3 regions of the Streptomyces sp. GS7 genome follow, and region 2 is predicted to be linked to each of the others. Evidence: riboswitches for the same ligand, from Rfam matches in the RefSeq annotation. Region 2 holds a riboswitch; each other region holds the start of a gene.
The links. Region 2 has a riboswitch for magnesium ahead of GR130_RS17235 (hypothetical protein). Riboswitches for the same ligand answer to the same signal wherever they lie in the genome.
Positions count from the first base shown of each region.

Region 1: it holds a riboswitch for magnesium, as region 2 does, so the genes downstream of both, GR130_RS38665 (NRAMP family divalent metal transporter) here and GR130_RS17235 (hypothetical protein) in region 2, are expected to answer to the same signal.
Region 3: it holds a riboswitch for magnesium, as region 2 does, so the genes downstream of both, GR130_RS28980 (NRAMP family divalent metal transporter) here and GR130_RS17235 (hypothetical protein) in region 2, are expected to answer to the same signal.

Region 1 is NZ_CP047146.1:8,854,360-8,859,085, forward strand. It holds gene GR130_RS38665 (NRAMP family divalent metal transporter) at 1-1,459, opposite strand, end outside; M-box (ykoK) riboswitch at 1,756-1,929, opposite strand; gene GR130_RS38670 (hypothetical protein) at 2,250-3,026, opposite strand; gene GR130_RS38675 (metalloregulator ArsR/SmtB family transcription factor) at 3,477-3,833, opposite strand; gene GR130_RS38680 (cation diffusion facilitator family transporter) at 3,896-4,726, shown strand, end outside.
Region 2 is NZ_CP047146.1:3,918,420-3,923,145, forward strand. It holds gene GR130_RS17225 (ABC transporter substrate-binding protein) at 1-957, opposite strand, end outside; gene GR130_RS17230 (hypothetical protein) at 1,604-1,942, opposite strand; gene GR130_RS17235 (hypothetical protein) at 1,966-2,406, opposite strand; M-box (ykoK) riboswitch at 2,807-2,980, opposite strand; gene GR130_RS17240 (DUF1003 domain-containing protein) at 3,328-3,828, shown strand; gene GR130_RS17245 (MarR family winged helix-turn-helix transcriptional regulator) at 3,963-4,391, opposite strand; partial or broken gene asnB (asparagine synthase (glutamine-hydrolyzing)) at 4,457-4,726, opposite strand, start outside.
Region 3 is NZ_CP047146.1:6,668,256-6,672,981, forward strand. It holds gene GR130_RS28975 (VOC family protein) at 268-633, opposite strand; gene GR130_RS28980 (NRAMP family divalent metal transporter) at 813-2,462, opposite strand; M-box (ykoK) riboswitch at 2,760-2,933, opposite strand; gene GR130_RS28985 (LCP family protein) at 3,710-4,726, opposite strand, start outside.

The DNA.
Region 1 (4,726 bases), 4.9 Mb from region 2:
CGGTGCGCCGGCGGGTGAAGGCGTAGCCGGCGGCCAGCACCCCGGCGACACCGCAGCCGGCCATGATGTCCAGGATCATGTTGGAGCTGATGTCCGGGAAGAGCACCGAAGCTGTCAGGATGATCGACAGCGACACCAGAACACCGACGACCGCCGCCGTGAAGGCGTTGGTCTTCGGTCCGTTCACCCAGGGGCCGAGGACCTGCTTGTCGTTGCAGAGCAGCAGCAGGAAGACCGAGGCGGAGGGCAGCAGGACCCCGGCGAGCGTCTGCACGCCCTGGGTGAGCAGGCCGAGCGGGGAGCCGGGGATCAGCACGATGGTGGCCGCGGCGGCGACCAGGCCGGCGTAGACGGCGTAGAAGCCCTTCGCGCCCTTGATGCCCCGGTGCAGGGAGTGCTTCATCCCGAACACGTCGCCGATGGCGTACGCGGTGGACAGCGACACCGCGAACGCGCCGATGATCGAGGCGTCCAGCAGGGCGATCGCGAAGAGGACGCCGGCGACCTTGCCGGCCTTGGCCTCGATGCCGGTGATCAGGCCCGCGGTGTCAGTGAAGTTGCCAAAGCCCTTGGTGCCGGCGAAGGCGGCGGCGACCAGGCCCATCATGGCGGCGGCGCCGATGACGACGATGGCGATGCCGATCCACAGGTCGGCCTTCTCGTACTTCATGAAGCGCGGGGTGATGCGCTTGTCGATGACGTAGGACTGCTGGAAGAACAGCTGCCACGGGGCGACGGTGGTGCCCACGATGCCGATGATCAGCAGCATGACGGTGGCCAGCTCACCGGATCCGCCGGGGATGACCGGGACCACGAAGTCGTGCGCCATCTGCGACGTCTTGGGGTGGATCATGAAGTAGAGGGGGACCAGGAGCAGCGAGGCGGCGCACAGGGCGACGGCGATCCGCTCGAAGCGGCGGAAGGAGCCGGTGAACGCGGAGGCGATGATGATGGCGGCGGCCAGGATCACCGAGGCGGCCTTCGGCAGGCCCAGATAGTCGGCGGCCATCGTGATGCCGATGAACTCGGTGACCAGGGTCAGCGCGTTGAGCAGGAACAGGTCGATGACACTGAACGCGCCCCAGAACTTCCCGAACCGCTCCAGGATGAGGCGGGCGTGGCCGACGCCGGTGACGGCGCCGAGGCGCAGCACCATCTCCTGGTTGACGTACAGGACGGGGATGAGCAGGAGCAGGGTCCACAGCAGCTGGGTGCTGTAGTTCTGGCCGGCCTGGCCGTAGGTGGCGAAGGCGCCGGCGTCGTTGTCGCCGACCATCACGATCAGGCCGGGCCCGACTATCGCCAGCAGAGTCTTGAACTTCGCGGACAGGCCCCGGCGCTCGCCGTTGTCGTCCTGCTTGATGGTGCCGAGCGCGCCACGGATGTCGCCCACGTGCGCGTCGTCCAGCACAGCGGTGCGCTGCGCGGGAATCGATGGGGTGGTGGTGAGGTTGGTCATGGAAGCCTCCCGGGTCCCCCGGCGGGGGAGGTTGGGGTACGCAGCAGCGATCTCCCCTGCGAGCGCGCAGCACAGCGACCCGGGACGGCCGGTGGCCGTACGGGTGCCTAGGCAGGGTGGGGGAGCGCGCAGAGGAGGTGGTTACCGCGTACCGGAGGTCGGAGAAGACATACGGATGCGGGGCCTACTGTGGCCCGGACTACTGCAACTGCTATCCATGTCTCTCGCCTCCTTGCGGCCGTGGCGCACGCGGGCGCCGAGCGGACACGGCAAGGAGCGGACCAGTCCGTACGACTGGTTCACCCCAACTCGTCAGAGCTTTGGCACTGCACGGCGTAATCCCCTTGCGGGGGCAGCCACTTGGGATCACCCCTTAAGTCGGGGAGATCTGTCCTGAACCTGGGCGTCTCTCGACGTCGTCGGGTCAGTGGCCTATGTCCGTGCAGACGCCTCACCGAACGAGGTGCCTTCTTTCAAACCTCGAAGAGTCTGGCTCATACTTGCGCATTACCGCAACTGCTTGACTCGTTCTTGACTTTCCGTTCCCCGGTACGACACCTTCCGCGGGGCTGTTCCGGCTGGGTGCGGTGCAGCACGGGACCGATGGTCTGCACCGGAAATCCGTCGAGGTCTCGGAGGTGAACCAGGCGTCGCCCATGCCTTCTGCGGACAGCAGGCTGCCTACCATGAGCCGGTCGCGGGCAGGGGGGCAGACCGGGCAGACCGAGGGCCATCCATTCGAGTAGCGCGGGCGGCAGCGTACGAGGGGCATGTCGAGCGCCCTCCGGCTTCACCCGGTGCGTCTGCCGCCCGCTCCGTGCCGCTTCCTGTGGTGCGCTGCCGTAGGGCTCGGGGCGACGGGTGTCCAGACTGTCCATGTGTCGATGGTGGCCAGGTCCAGATGGGCGTCGTGGGCGATGTCCTGGTGCCGCATGCCGGCGCGGTGCGCGGCGAGCACGGCCTGGCGTAGAGCGTCCGCGCGGGCCGCAAGCCCGGCGCGTAGCGTCTCGGCGCCGGCGGAGGTGAGGGCGGGGGCGTCTTCGGCGAGTCGGTGAGCGGCCTGGCGTACGGCGCGGCGTACGGGCGGCAGGCGGGGGTCGTCCGCGGGAATACCGCCGTGTGGTGCCAAGGTCGGATGGGTGCGGTCGCGTCGGGGTGTCGCGTCGGTCAGCAGCCGGACGACGGCGATGGGCAGGTGGAGGTGGCGGGCGATGACACGAGCCTCGTAGTCGAGGAGGGCGAGGGTCCAGGCGGCGTAGAGGCGGCGGAGGTCCGGCGCGTTCGGCCGGTTCAGAAGCGGGCGGACGGCGTCCATGGGGAAGCTTTCCAGGGCGTGGCTGCTGAGCCAGCCCTCTGCGCTGGGCGGCTGCGGCTGCCGGGAGCGGGCACCCACACGGCGGAGCCGTATCAAGAGCAGGACGGCGATGGCGGTGCCGGCCAGGACGCCCAGGAGCACCGGCCGGACACCGGCGGGGGCGAGGGCCAGCGCCAAGGTCTCCAGCAGGACCAGAATGGCGAACGTAACGGTCAACGATTCAGCGGCGGGGCCGTGCAATCGACGGTTCATACCGCACCCCTCCTGTCCGTGCCTGTGACCGCTCGGTTCGGGAACCGGACGTGCCGGCGGTCACGCGCGAAGGGAATTCCCCACAGCAAAAAGCCTATCGAACGCACGTCCCCCTTGCGTGAATACGCAAGGGGGCATAGCGCTGGGCGGCGTCCTCCATGCAGGCCAAAGCCGGCTCCGAAGAACCCTGCGTAGGGACCGGTTCCAAGGAACCGCATCACTGAACGGAGGCAGCCATACGTGAAGCCCCTCCCGGTCAGCGCCGCCCTGTCAGCAGCCGTGGACGGATCGGCGGCTTTCCCCCGGGTGGCTTCGTTCATGGCGTGCGTTCATGACGCGGTTCGGGCAGCAGGCAGCGATCCACGGACGTGGAAATGTTCAAGGCCCCTGACGGCTTCGAGGTGTCGTGTGACCCTGAATCTCGGCTGCGGACGCGGTCGCGACAGGAACTCAGTCGTGGGGCGGCAGGTGGCCGATCTGATGGTCCGCGACGTTCAGCGCCTCGTCGACCAACCGGCGCAGGTGCCCGTGCCGCAGGGCGTACACCACGCGGCGCCCCTCCTTGCGGGTGGCTACCAGGCCGGCCAGTCGCAGCCGTGCCAGGTGCTGGCTGACCGAGGTCCGCGCCGCCGTGGTCGCCGCGGTCAGCGTCGTGACGTCGGCTTCTCCCTCGCCGAGCCGCCGCAGCAGGGCCAGGCGGGTGCGGTCGGCGAGCAGGCCGAGCACGTCCACGGCCACAGCCAGGCGCTCGCCGTCGTCTGGCTGTTGCGAGGCATGCGCACCTGATAGATGCATGCGTGCGTTCATGTGCACATAATGGTGTGGCAGCAGTCCCGCCGTCCAGTCCGCCACCGGCGAAAGGCGCAAGCGTGAGCGAGCACCCCCACACCCACGAGTCGCCTGATCACCACCACGGCCACGGTGCGCACCACCACCCGCACCCCACCGCCGTCCGCCACGATCACGGTGACCACCGGCACGACCACGACCGTAACCATGATCACGTGCACGGGGAGGGCCGGTGGGCCAGTTTCCGACACCAGCTTGCGCACGTGGTCACTCCGCACAGCCACGAGGCGATGGACAAGGTCGACTCGGCCATGGAGACCTCCCGCGAGGGCATGCGCACCCTGTGGCTCTCCTTGGGCATCCTCGGGCTGACCACGGTCATCCAGGCGATGATCGTGGCGATATCCGGTTCGGTGGCGCTGCTGGGCGACACCATCCACAACGCCGCCGACGCGCTGACCGCCGTCCCGCTCGGCATCGCGTTCGTCGTGGGCCGCCGGGCGGCGAACCGCCGCTACACCTACGGCTACGGCCGAGCCGAGGACCTGGCCGGCATCGCCATCGTCCTGACCATCGCCGCGTCCTCCGCGCTCGCCGCCTACGAGGCCATAGACCGGCTGCTGCACCCACGAGACGTCACCCACCTGTGGGCGGTGGCCCTCGCCGCCCTGGTCGGCTTCATCGGCAACGAGTGGGTGGCCGGCTACCGCATCCGCACGGGCCGCAAGATCGGCTCCGCCGCACTGGTCGCCGACGGCCTGCACGCCCGCACCGACGGCTTCACCTCCCTGGCCGTGCTCCTGGGAGCCGGCGGTGTCGCCCTCGGTTGGCGCTGGGCGGACCCTGCGGTCGGCCTCCTGATCACCGTCGCGATCCTCATGGTGCTCAAAGGCGCCGCCCGCGAGGTCTAC
Region 2 (4,726 bases):
GGTGGACCTGCCAGTGGTCTCGCCGGTGGTCTTCTCGACCGGGGCGGGCGCGTAGCCGATCCTGCCCTTCAGCGGGGAGTCCGCCGCCTCCAGGGAGCCGGCCGCCGCCGTGGAGTCGTACCACATGGCGGTCCCGCCGTGGGTGAAGTCGTTGAGGCACTCGGCGTACCCGGACTCGGCGGCGCGGGACTCGCCGTGCTTCCGGACGAGGTCGACGTAGAAGCCGGTGGCGGATGCGAAGGCGGAGGAGCTGAGTTGCGCCTCCCAGTCCTTGGTGAACCACGTTCCACCGAAGGTGTTGACGACGGTGGTGAGCGGAGCGATCAGCTCGCCCCAACCCGGCTGGCCCCGCAGGCAGATGCCCCTCATACCGGGCTGCGCGCCGTCGGCCCTGGCCGCCAGGTCAGCGACCTGCTGCCAGGTGGGATGCGCAGGCATGGTCAGCCCTTTGGCGGCGAAGACGTCCTTGCGGTACATCAGGAAGGACGACTCCCCGTAGAACGGTTCGGCGTAGAGCTTGCCGTCGTCCGCGGTCAGCGAATCCCTCATGGGCGCGAGAATGTCCGCCTGATCGAACGCCGTGTCCTTCGCCGCGCGCCCGTTCAGCGGCAGCAGCCATTGGTTCTTGGCGTAGAACGGCACCTCGTAGTTGCTGATGGTGGCGACGTCGTACATCCCGGCCGGACTGGAGAAGTCCTGGCTGATCTTCTCCCGGACGTCGTTCTCCGGCAGCACGGTGAAATTCACCTTGATGCCGGTCTGTTCGGTGAAATGCTCGGCGGTGAGCTTCTGCACCTCCAGCATCTGCGGGTTGTTCACCATCAGCACGTTGATGACGTGCTCCCCGGACGAACCACCGGTACCGCCGGCGCCGGCACACCCCGCGAGTAACGCCGCGGCCGCTAACGCCGCAACCGCACTGCGTACCCGGAGTTCTCTGCGAACGGTTCGGATCAACCTGATCGGCTCCTCTGTCCGGCCACCTGGTGGCGGCCGCCCCGGCCCTCTTCGTCTGTACGGGGTGGGAAGAGGGCCGGGGCGGCCTTGAGAAGGTCTGCCCGTTCACCCAACCACAAACGGGCAGACCAGGCCGTCCCCTTCGGGGGAGAGGGACGGAACTCGGGGCGGGGGCGACGGCGCACGGCGCGGTCGCCCCCTCTGCGGTCGCCTCTCAGCCGCGTCCCTACAGCGTCGTCCCGTCGGGCGCCGCCGGAAACGGCCGTTGAGGCGACTGTTCGGGCGGCCCCTGCGGACGATCGGGCGGCGGCGGAGGTCCTGGACCTACGTGAAGTCCGTCGGAACAAAGGCGGAGTGCATGTGGGTCAGACCGTGCGGCCGAAGTACGCGGCGATCCGGTCGAGGGCCGGCGCGTCGTCGGGGGCGGGCTCGGGCGGGGCGAACAGGCCCTTCCGGTCCCGGACTTCGTCGGGCCAGTTGCCGTACCAGCGCTCCCGGACGGCGTGGACCGCGTCCGGGTCGCCGCCGGAAGGCCCCCACCAGACGGACTTCCGGACCGTCCGGTGGGCGGGGCGGGGCGAAGTCCGTTCTCGTGCAGGCGGGTTGCCTGGGCTCGTCGGTCCTTCGCCGGTTCCGGATCGCCCGGTCAGGGTGTGGTCGGTGGGGTCCTGTCGGTGTGCAGGTGCCAGCGCAGCTCACGCACCCGGGGTTCGCGTGTCAGCTGGACGACCAGCCGTTCCAGGGCAGCGGCGGCGGGGCTGTCCGGGGTGAGCGTCAGTCGCAGGAGCACATGGACGCTGCCGTTCGGTTCGACGGTGTGCAGGCTGTGCAGCCGCGTTCCGGTGTGCGCGAACGCGAGAAAACACAGGGCCCGTACCTCTTTCTCGACGCGGCGGTCGCACACGGCCTGGAGCGCGCAGTGCGTCGGCACCGGGCGCACCACGGCCGTCGTGCGTCGGGTGCGCCGGCGAAGCCGGAGTTTCATGCGGGCACCTCCGAGCTGGTGGGTCAACAGGATGTGGCTGGTGGGTGGTTGGCTGCCGCAGTTGTCGGTGCGAGCGCCGGGCAGGCGCCGAGGGCCGCGGGGACGGGGATGGTGTCGGCCCGGTGGGGGACGGCGGTGTCCAGGTGCCAGTGCAGTTCGTGGACGGCGGGGTGCAGCCAGACAAGGGCGATCAGTTGGCCCAGTGGCGCCGTGACGGGTCCGGTGGTCGTGAAGTGCGCCTCCAGGAGTACGGCGTCCGGCTCGGCGGTCAGCACGCGGGTCTCGCCGGCCTCCACTTCATGGGATTGGAGGGCCTGGGTGAGCCAGGCCCTGACGTGAGGTTCCGCGTCCGGGTCGCAGCGGGTGTGGACGGTCGCCAGGACGGTGGGGTCGGTGGCGGATGGCGGGGTGCGGTCGATGAGTCGTTGGACGCTGGCACGCAGCAGGGCGTTCGGAAAGGCCATGGCGGCGCCTCCTCTCCGTCGTGGGGTGTGGTTGTGGGGTGGCCATGGTCGGGCCGCCTGGTGCGGGGCCGTTGAACTGCTTCCGGCCGTGTCGGTCCTGGTCGGCCATGGAAACCTCCCGGCTCTCCCGGTGAGGGAGGTCGGGGTACGCCGTGTCGCCCCCTTCGAGCGCGCAGCACGGCGACCCGGGACGGCCGGTGGCCGTACGGGTGCCTGGGCAGGGTGGGGGAAGCGCAGGAGAGGTGGTTACCGCGTACCGGAGGTCGGAGAAGACATGCGGATACGGGGCCGACTGTGGCCCGGACTACTGCAATGGCCGTCCATGTCTCTCGCCTCCTCCCGGCCGGGGCGCACGCGGGCGCCGAACGGACGCGGCAAAGAGCGCACCGGTCATCCGACCGGTTCACCCCAACTCGTCAGAGCTTTGGCACTCCACGGCGTAATCCCCGTACCGGGGAAGCCACTTGGGGTCACCCCTTAGGCCGGGGAGACCTGTCCTGAACCTGGGCGTCTCTCGACGTCGTGGGGTCAGTGGCCTGTGTCCGTGAAGACGCCTCACCGAACGAGGTGCCTCACATTCTTCGAACACTCAGAGCCTACCGGCATACTTGCGTGAGAACGCAACTGCTTGACGCGACTTTGACGACAGCCTTGACAAATGCGCCATGGCATCCTCACACAGGGCCCAACCTCCGACCTTGCCCAATCCTGACGGAACTCGGGCTCTGGTAGCGGGTGTTGTGGGTAGAGAGCGCAGTGCGGGCGGAGCAGGGGCGCAACCGAGGGGGCGCCGCAGTCCGCCGACTCGGCGTTCCGGGGCCGGCGTCGGCCGGCCGCCTGCTCCTACGGCCCGCTTCGGCCGCCGCCCCCGTCGTGGCCGGAACACCGACCGGGGCACCGCCCCTCGAAGGATGGCAGGCCATGACGCTCTACCAGCACGTGCCGCACCCGCACATCGCTTCACGGCACGCCCACGGCCCGGTGAAGGTCAGCGATCAGCTTCCCCAGGACAATGCGCTCACCCGGTTCAACACCAGGATCGCGATCGTGATCACGCGGGCCGTCGGCAGCATGTGGTGTGCCTACGCGTTCGCGCTGTTCGACCTGATCAGCCTGCCGGACGCGATCAGGGCCGGGGCGTCGGCCATCGTGGCCTGGGTGGCGCAGACGTTCCTGCAACTGGTCCTGTTGTCCGTCATCATGGTCGGCCAGAACGTGCAGGCCGCCGCCTCGGACCGGCGCTCCGAAGCGACCTTCCACGATGCGAGCGCGACCCTGCACGAGGTGGCCCACCTGCAAAGCCACCTTGCCGCACAGGACGTGCTGCTGACCCGGATCGCCGAGAAGGTCGGCCTGGAACCGGTACCGGTCATCGATGCCGCCCCCGGTAGTGAGCCGGGGGGAGAGGACCCGGACGACTGACGGGACGTCCTGCCGCGGTCCCTGGCACGCCGGGGTCGGTCCGCGGCTTGTCGTCGGCCCATCCGGCCCGCGCTCCACAGGCTGTCACCGCCGGTGCGGTGACGTCGTCGGTCGGTGTCTCGACGTGGGCCTGCTCAGTCCCCGGCCTCCGCGAGTCGGCGCAGCAGCGGCTCGACCTCGATGAGCCGGCGGATCTCGTCCGGCCGGAGCGCGGTGAGGCGCCGCGCGAGCACCTGTGCCTCACCGCGGGCGACGTCCGCCAGCGCCGCCGTGCCCTGCTCGGTGAGCAGGACCCGGCTGGCGCGCCGGTCCTTCGGGTCGGCCTCCCGGCGTACCAGGCCCGCCGACTCCAGGCCGAGGACCGCGGCGGTGACGGTCGGCTGGGAGCAGGGCACCCACTGCGCGATCTCCCCGATCCGGGACGGTCCGCGCTGGGTCAGCAGCGCCAGTACGGCGATGTGGGTCAGCTGGACGCCGCCCGCGGTGGCGGATCTGCGCAGGCTCCGGGTGAGCCGGTGCAGCGAGATCACCAGTTGCAGCGCCGCGTCGTCACCGATCGTCATCGCTCACCCATCGCCTCCGTACCGTACCGATTCCGCGCCGGATCCCTGCTCAGGGCCGTCGTGGATCAGGAGAGCGTAATGGCGGGGGAATACATCTCCAACCACAGGGCCAGGTCCAGGGTCCGTTCGAGGCCGCGCCGTGACGCCTGGGTGATCTGCGGCGCCTCGTGGTCCGCCGCGCGCTTGAGCCAGTCGCGGTCGACGAGGTCGAAGACCTGGTGCGAGGGGCGCGCCAGCAGGTCCTTGGCATGCTGCTGGAGCGCGACCGCGTACTGCGGGTCCTGCGTGGAGGGTACGGGCTCTTCACCCTGTCGTACACCGATCGCGGCAGCACG
Region 3 (4,726 bases), 2.7 Mb from region 2:
GCCTGGAGTGTGCAGCGGGTTGGTGTGGGAGGGATGGGCGTGGGCGTTTCGGGGCGTCGGAAGAGAGGGCGGAACGGAAGGTTCATGGGGACACATCCTGAGCTGATCAGCCGGGTGCATAGGGTCGGTTGGCGGCTACGGCCGTCGGGGCGGCGTCGGCCGGGCAGGGTTCGTCGTGGCGGCGGAAACCAGGGCTGATGTCGATGGGGCCGAGCGCCGCGGACCGGCATCCGGCGCTGGCCGGTCCGCGGGCTGAAGGAGGGCCGGTCAGTCGGTGGGGGTGAGGAATTCCAGGCGGTTGCCGGCCGGGTCCAGGCTGTAGAAGCGGCGCTCTCCGGGGTGTTTGTCGTCCCAGACGACGGGCGCGCGGTGGCTTCTGAGGCGGTCGGCGAGGGCGTCGATGTCCCGCACGCGCAGTGCGGGGTGGGTGCGGGTGCCGGGTCCGGGGGTCTCGATGCCGAGATGGAGTTGGGCGCTGCCGTGTTCGCCGGTGAGCCAGCAGCCGCCGCGGACCGCGAGCACCGGCGGCCCGGTGACTTCCCGCATGCCGAGTAGTTCGGCGTAGAAGGTGCGCAGCGTCGCCCCGCATCCGGCGGGGGCGGTGAGCCGTATGTCGTCGAGCGTGACAAACATGGGGGTCACTTCCAAAAGGCTTTGAACAGCTGGAGTTGAGGTGTCAGGCGCCGGTGTGCCGGCCGGCCTCAAGGTGGCGGCAGACGGCGTCGCCGGTCACGGTGTGCCGGTGGGCGTGCGGGAATCGGGGCTGGCGGTGCCCTCCCGGGGCGGGGCAACCCGCCCCGGGAGGAGGGTCGTTACTGCCCGAGGGCGACCTGGACGATCTTGATGACGACCAGGATCATCGCGATGAGCAGGTAGGTGCGCAGGGCGCCCATGCCGATTTTGCGGGTGGTGGACAGGGTGGGCTTGGTGAGGGTGTCCAGTGGTGGCATCCGCCAGGCGTCGCGGCCGGTGCGGTCGATGGGGTCTTCGTTGGTCGCGGTGCGGCGGCGGGTGAAGGAGTACCCGGCGGCCAGGACGCCCAGGACGCCGCAGGCGGCCATGATGTCGATGATCGTCTGGGAGCTGATGTCGGGGAAGAGGACGGAGGCGGTCAGGATGATGGACAAGGTGACCAGGACGCCGACCACCGCCGTGGTGAAGGCGTTGGTCTTCGGGCCGTTGACCCAGGGGCCCAGGACGGCCTTGTCGTTGCACAGCAGCAGCAGGAAGACGGAGGCGGACGGCAGCAGGACACCGGCCAGGGTCTGCACGCCCTGGGTGAGCAGACCGAGCGGGGAGCCGGGGATCAGCACGATCACGGCGGCCACGGCCACCACTCCGGCGTAGATGGCGTAGAAGCCCTTGGCGCCCTTGACGCCGCGGTGGAGGGAGTGCTTGATGCCGAAGACGTCGCCGATGGCGTAGGCGGTGGAGAGGGAGACGGCGAAGGCGCCGATGATGGAGGCGTCGAGGAGGGCGATGGCGAAGAGGATGCCGGCGAGTTTGCCGGCGTGGGCTTCGAGGCCGGTGGCGACGCCTGCCGCGTCGGTGAAGTTGCCGAAGCCCTTGGTTGCGGTGAAGGCGGTGGCGGTGAAGCCCATGATGGCGGCGGCGCCGATGACGACGATGGCGATGCCGATCCACAGGTCGGCCTTCTCGTAGCGCATGAAGCGGGGGGTGATGCGCTTGTCGATGACGTAGGACTGCTGGAAGAACAGCTGCCAGGGGGCGACGGTGGTGCCGACGATGCCGATGATCAGCAGCATGACGGTGGCCAGCTGACCCGATCCGCCGGGCATGGTGGGTACGACGAAGTCGTGGGCCATCTGCGAGGACTTGGGGTGGATCATGAAGTACAGCGGGATGAGCAGCAGTGACCCCGCGCACAGGAAGATGGCCACCCGCTCGAACCGGCGGAAGGAGCCGGTGAAGGCGGCGGAGACGATGACCACGGCGGCCAGGATCACCGAACCGGCCTTGGGCAGCCCCAGGTAGCCGGCCGCGAGGGTGATCCCGATGAACTCCGTGACCAGGGTGAGGGCGTTGAGCAGGAACAGGTCGATGACGGAGAACGCGCCCCAGAACTTCCCGAACCGCTCCAGGATGAGGCGGGCGTGCCCCACGCCGGTGACGGCGCCGAGCCGCAGCACCATCTCCTGGTTCACATACAGCACCGGCACCAACAGCAGAAGCGTCCACAACAGACTCGTGCCGTAGTTCTGCCCGGCCTGCCCGTACGTGGAAAACGCGCCCGCGTCGTTGTCACCGACCATCACGATCAGGCCGGGCCCGACTATCGCGAGCAGGGTCTTGAGCTTGGCGGACAGCCCTTGGCGGGGCGCGGTGTCGTCCACCCTGATGGTGCCCAGCGCGCCACGGATGTCGCCGACATGGGCGTCGTCGAGCACCGCCGTGCGCTGCGACGGAGTCGACGGTGTGGCGGTGGTGGTGAGGTTGGTCATGAGAGCCTCCCGGGTCCCCCGGCGGGGGAGGTTGGGGGTACGCAGCAGCAATCCCCCCTGCGAGCGCGCAGCGCAGCGACCCGGGACGGCCGGTGGCCGTACGGGTGCCAAGGCAGGTGGGGGAAGGCGCAGGGAAGGTGGTTACCGCGTACCGGAGGTCGGAGATGACATACGGATACGGGGCCAACTGTGGCCCGGACTACTGCAGTTGCCGTCCATGTCTCTCGCCTCCTTCTGGCCGGGGCGCACGCGGACGCCGAGCGGACACAGCAAAGAGCGCACCAGTCCCTGATGACCGGCTCACCCCAACTCGTCAGAGCTTTGGCACTCCACGGCGTAATCCCCTTGCCGGGGAAGCCACTTGGGGTCACCCCTTAGGCCGGGGAGACCTGTCCTGAACCTGGGCGTCTCTCGACGTCGTGGGGTCAGTGGCCTGTGTCCGTGAAGACGCCTCACCGAACGAGGTGCTTCCATTCGTTCAAACGGCGAAAACTCTACCCGCACACTTGCGGGGTTACGCAAGCGCTTGGCTCAGTCTTGACCAAGCCTCGGCGAGTGCAGCGGCCCATGGACATGCGGCACCAGCGCCAGGGCACCGTTTCGCCCCTTTTTGCCACATGGTTCCACAGGGGCACGCGAACCGCTTCACGCGCCGGGAAAGCCATCAACGAGCCTGCGGCGAAAGCCTCGCGGGCACCGGGCACTGGCGCCTTGCTTCGTCGCCCCGCAAGCCGGCGCCTATGTGCCCAACCCCCAGAAGGGGCGAAACGGTTCGCGGATCGAGGGCAGTCAAGCTCACGTCAATGCGTGGCGTTCATGCGCACACGGCCTCCGGCTCCCAGGGCCGGAACCGTCCTGACGCCACCTGTCATCCGGAGCCCTGACCGAGCCGGTCACCACGCTGCCGACACCACGAGACCACGACACCACTACGGAGGTGCCGCCACGCCCTTCCCGTCCCCCCTGCTGCCGGCACGCGCCGAGCGGATCACCGACCGCACCCCGCCCGCTGCCGCCGATCCCGTCGTCCTCGCGACCGTGCACGCGGTCTGCGACCAGGACGCCGAAGCGCGTGTCCGAGACCGGCTCGCGCAGGCACTCGGCGCCCACGGCATCGGACCCCACGCCCTCCGCACCCGTCCGGCGAGTCCCGAACCCGTGCTCGTGGAAGCCGACTTCACGACCGAGGGGGCGGTCAAGAACGCACCATCGCACTCGACATCGCACCGCTCGGCATCGAACGAGGGTCAGTTGACGCAGGGGACGCCCCCGGCCGTCACCGCGTTCTTCTCGTAGTCGTCGTCCGACGGATCCGACGACGAAGTCGACGCCGAACTCCGGTCGGGGCTCGTGGCGGACGAGGCGGATGTCGCACCGGTGAAGTCCTGGCCGAGTGTGACCCGGACGTGGCCGGCCTGGATCTGCGCGTCGGGCGCCGGCGCTGCGGTCACACCGAGCTTCGTCGCGATCTGCCGGGCCGCGGCCTGGGCACCCTGCCCGTACGTGACCGTGACGTGCGACTGCGGCGCGGTGTTGGATGCCTGGCCCTCCGTGTAGCCCAGCGCCTTGAGGGCCTTGAGTTCCTCGGAGGCGGCACCCGTCTTGCCTGAGCCGTTGAAGACGTCGACGGTGGCGGGTGCGGCCTTCGCGGAGGACTGGGAGTCCGACGCACCGCCCTTCGCGCCGGGCGACGCCGCCGGGCCCTCGTGGAACGCGTCCTGCACCAGTCGGCGCATCTGCTCCACGTCCACGATCTGCACCTGTTCGTTGTTCTGCATCGCGGAATGCCCGGCCGGAAGGGTGTGGAAGACGACGTTCCCACCGGTGAGGTTGGTGGCCTGCTGGGCGAAGTCGATCGGATTGAGCTTGCTGTCGATGACCAGGTCCTTCTTCATCACGCCGTAGAGACCCTGCATCTTGCCCAGGTCCGTGAAGACGCCCTGGGTCTTGAGCTTGTGGGTGATCGACGAGATGAACGCCTGCTGGCGGTGGGTGCGGTCGATGTCGTTGTTGGGCAACCCGTGCCGCTGGCGGACGAAGGCCAGGGCCTGCTTGGCGTTGAGCTGCTGCGGTCCGGCGGGGAAGTCGGCGCCTGAGTACCGGTCCTTCACCGGGTGCTTGAGGCAGACGTCGATCGGCTTGAGCTGGTCAGCGATGTCGTAGAAGCCGATCAGGTTGACCTCGGCGAAGTGGTCGATCGGGACGCCGAGGAGGTTCTGCACGGTGGCCAGCGTCGCCGCCCGCCCCGCCTCCCGGCTGTCCGC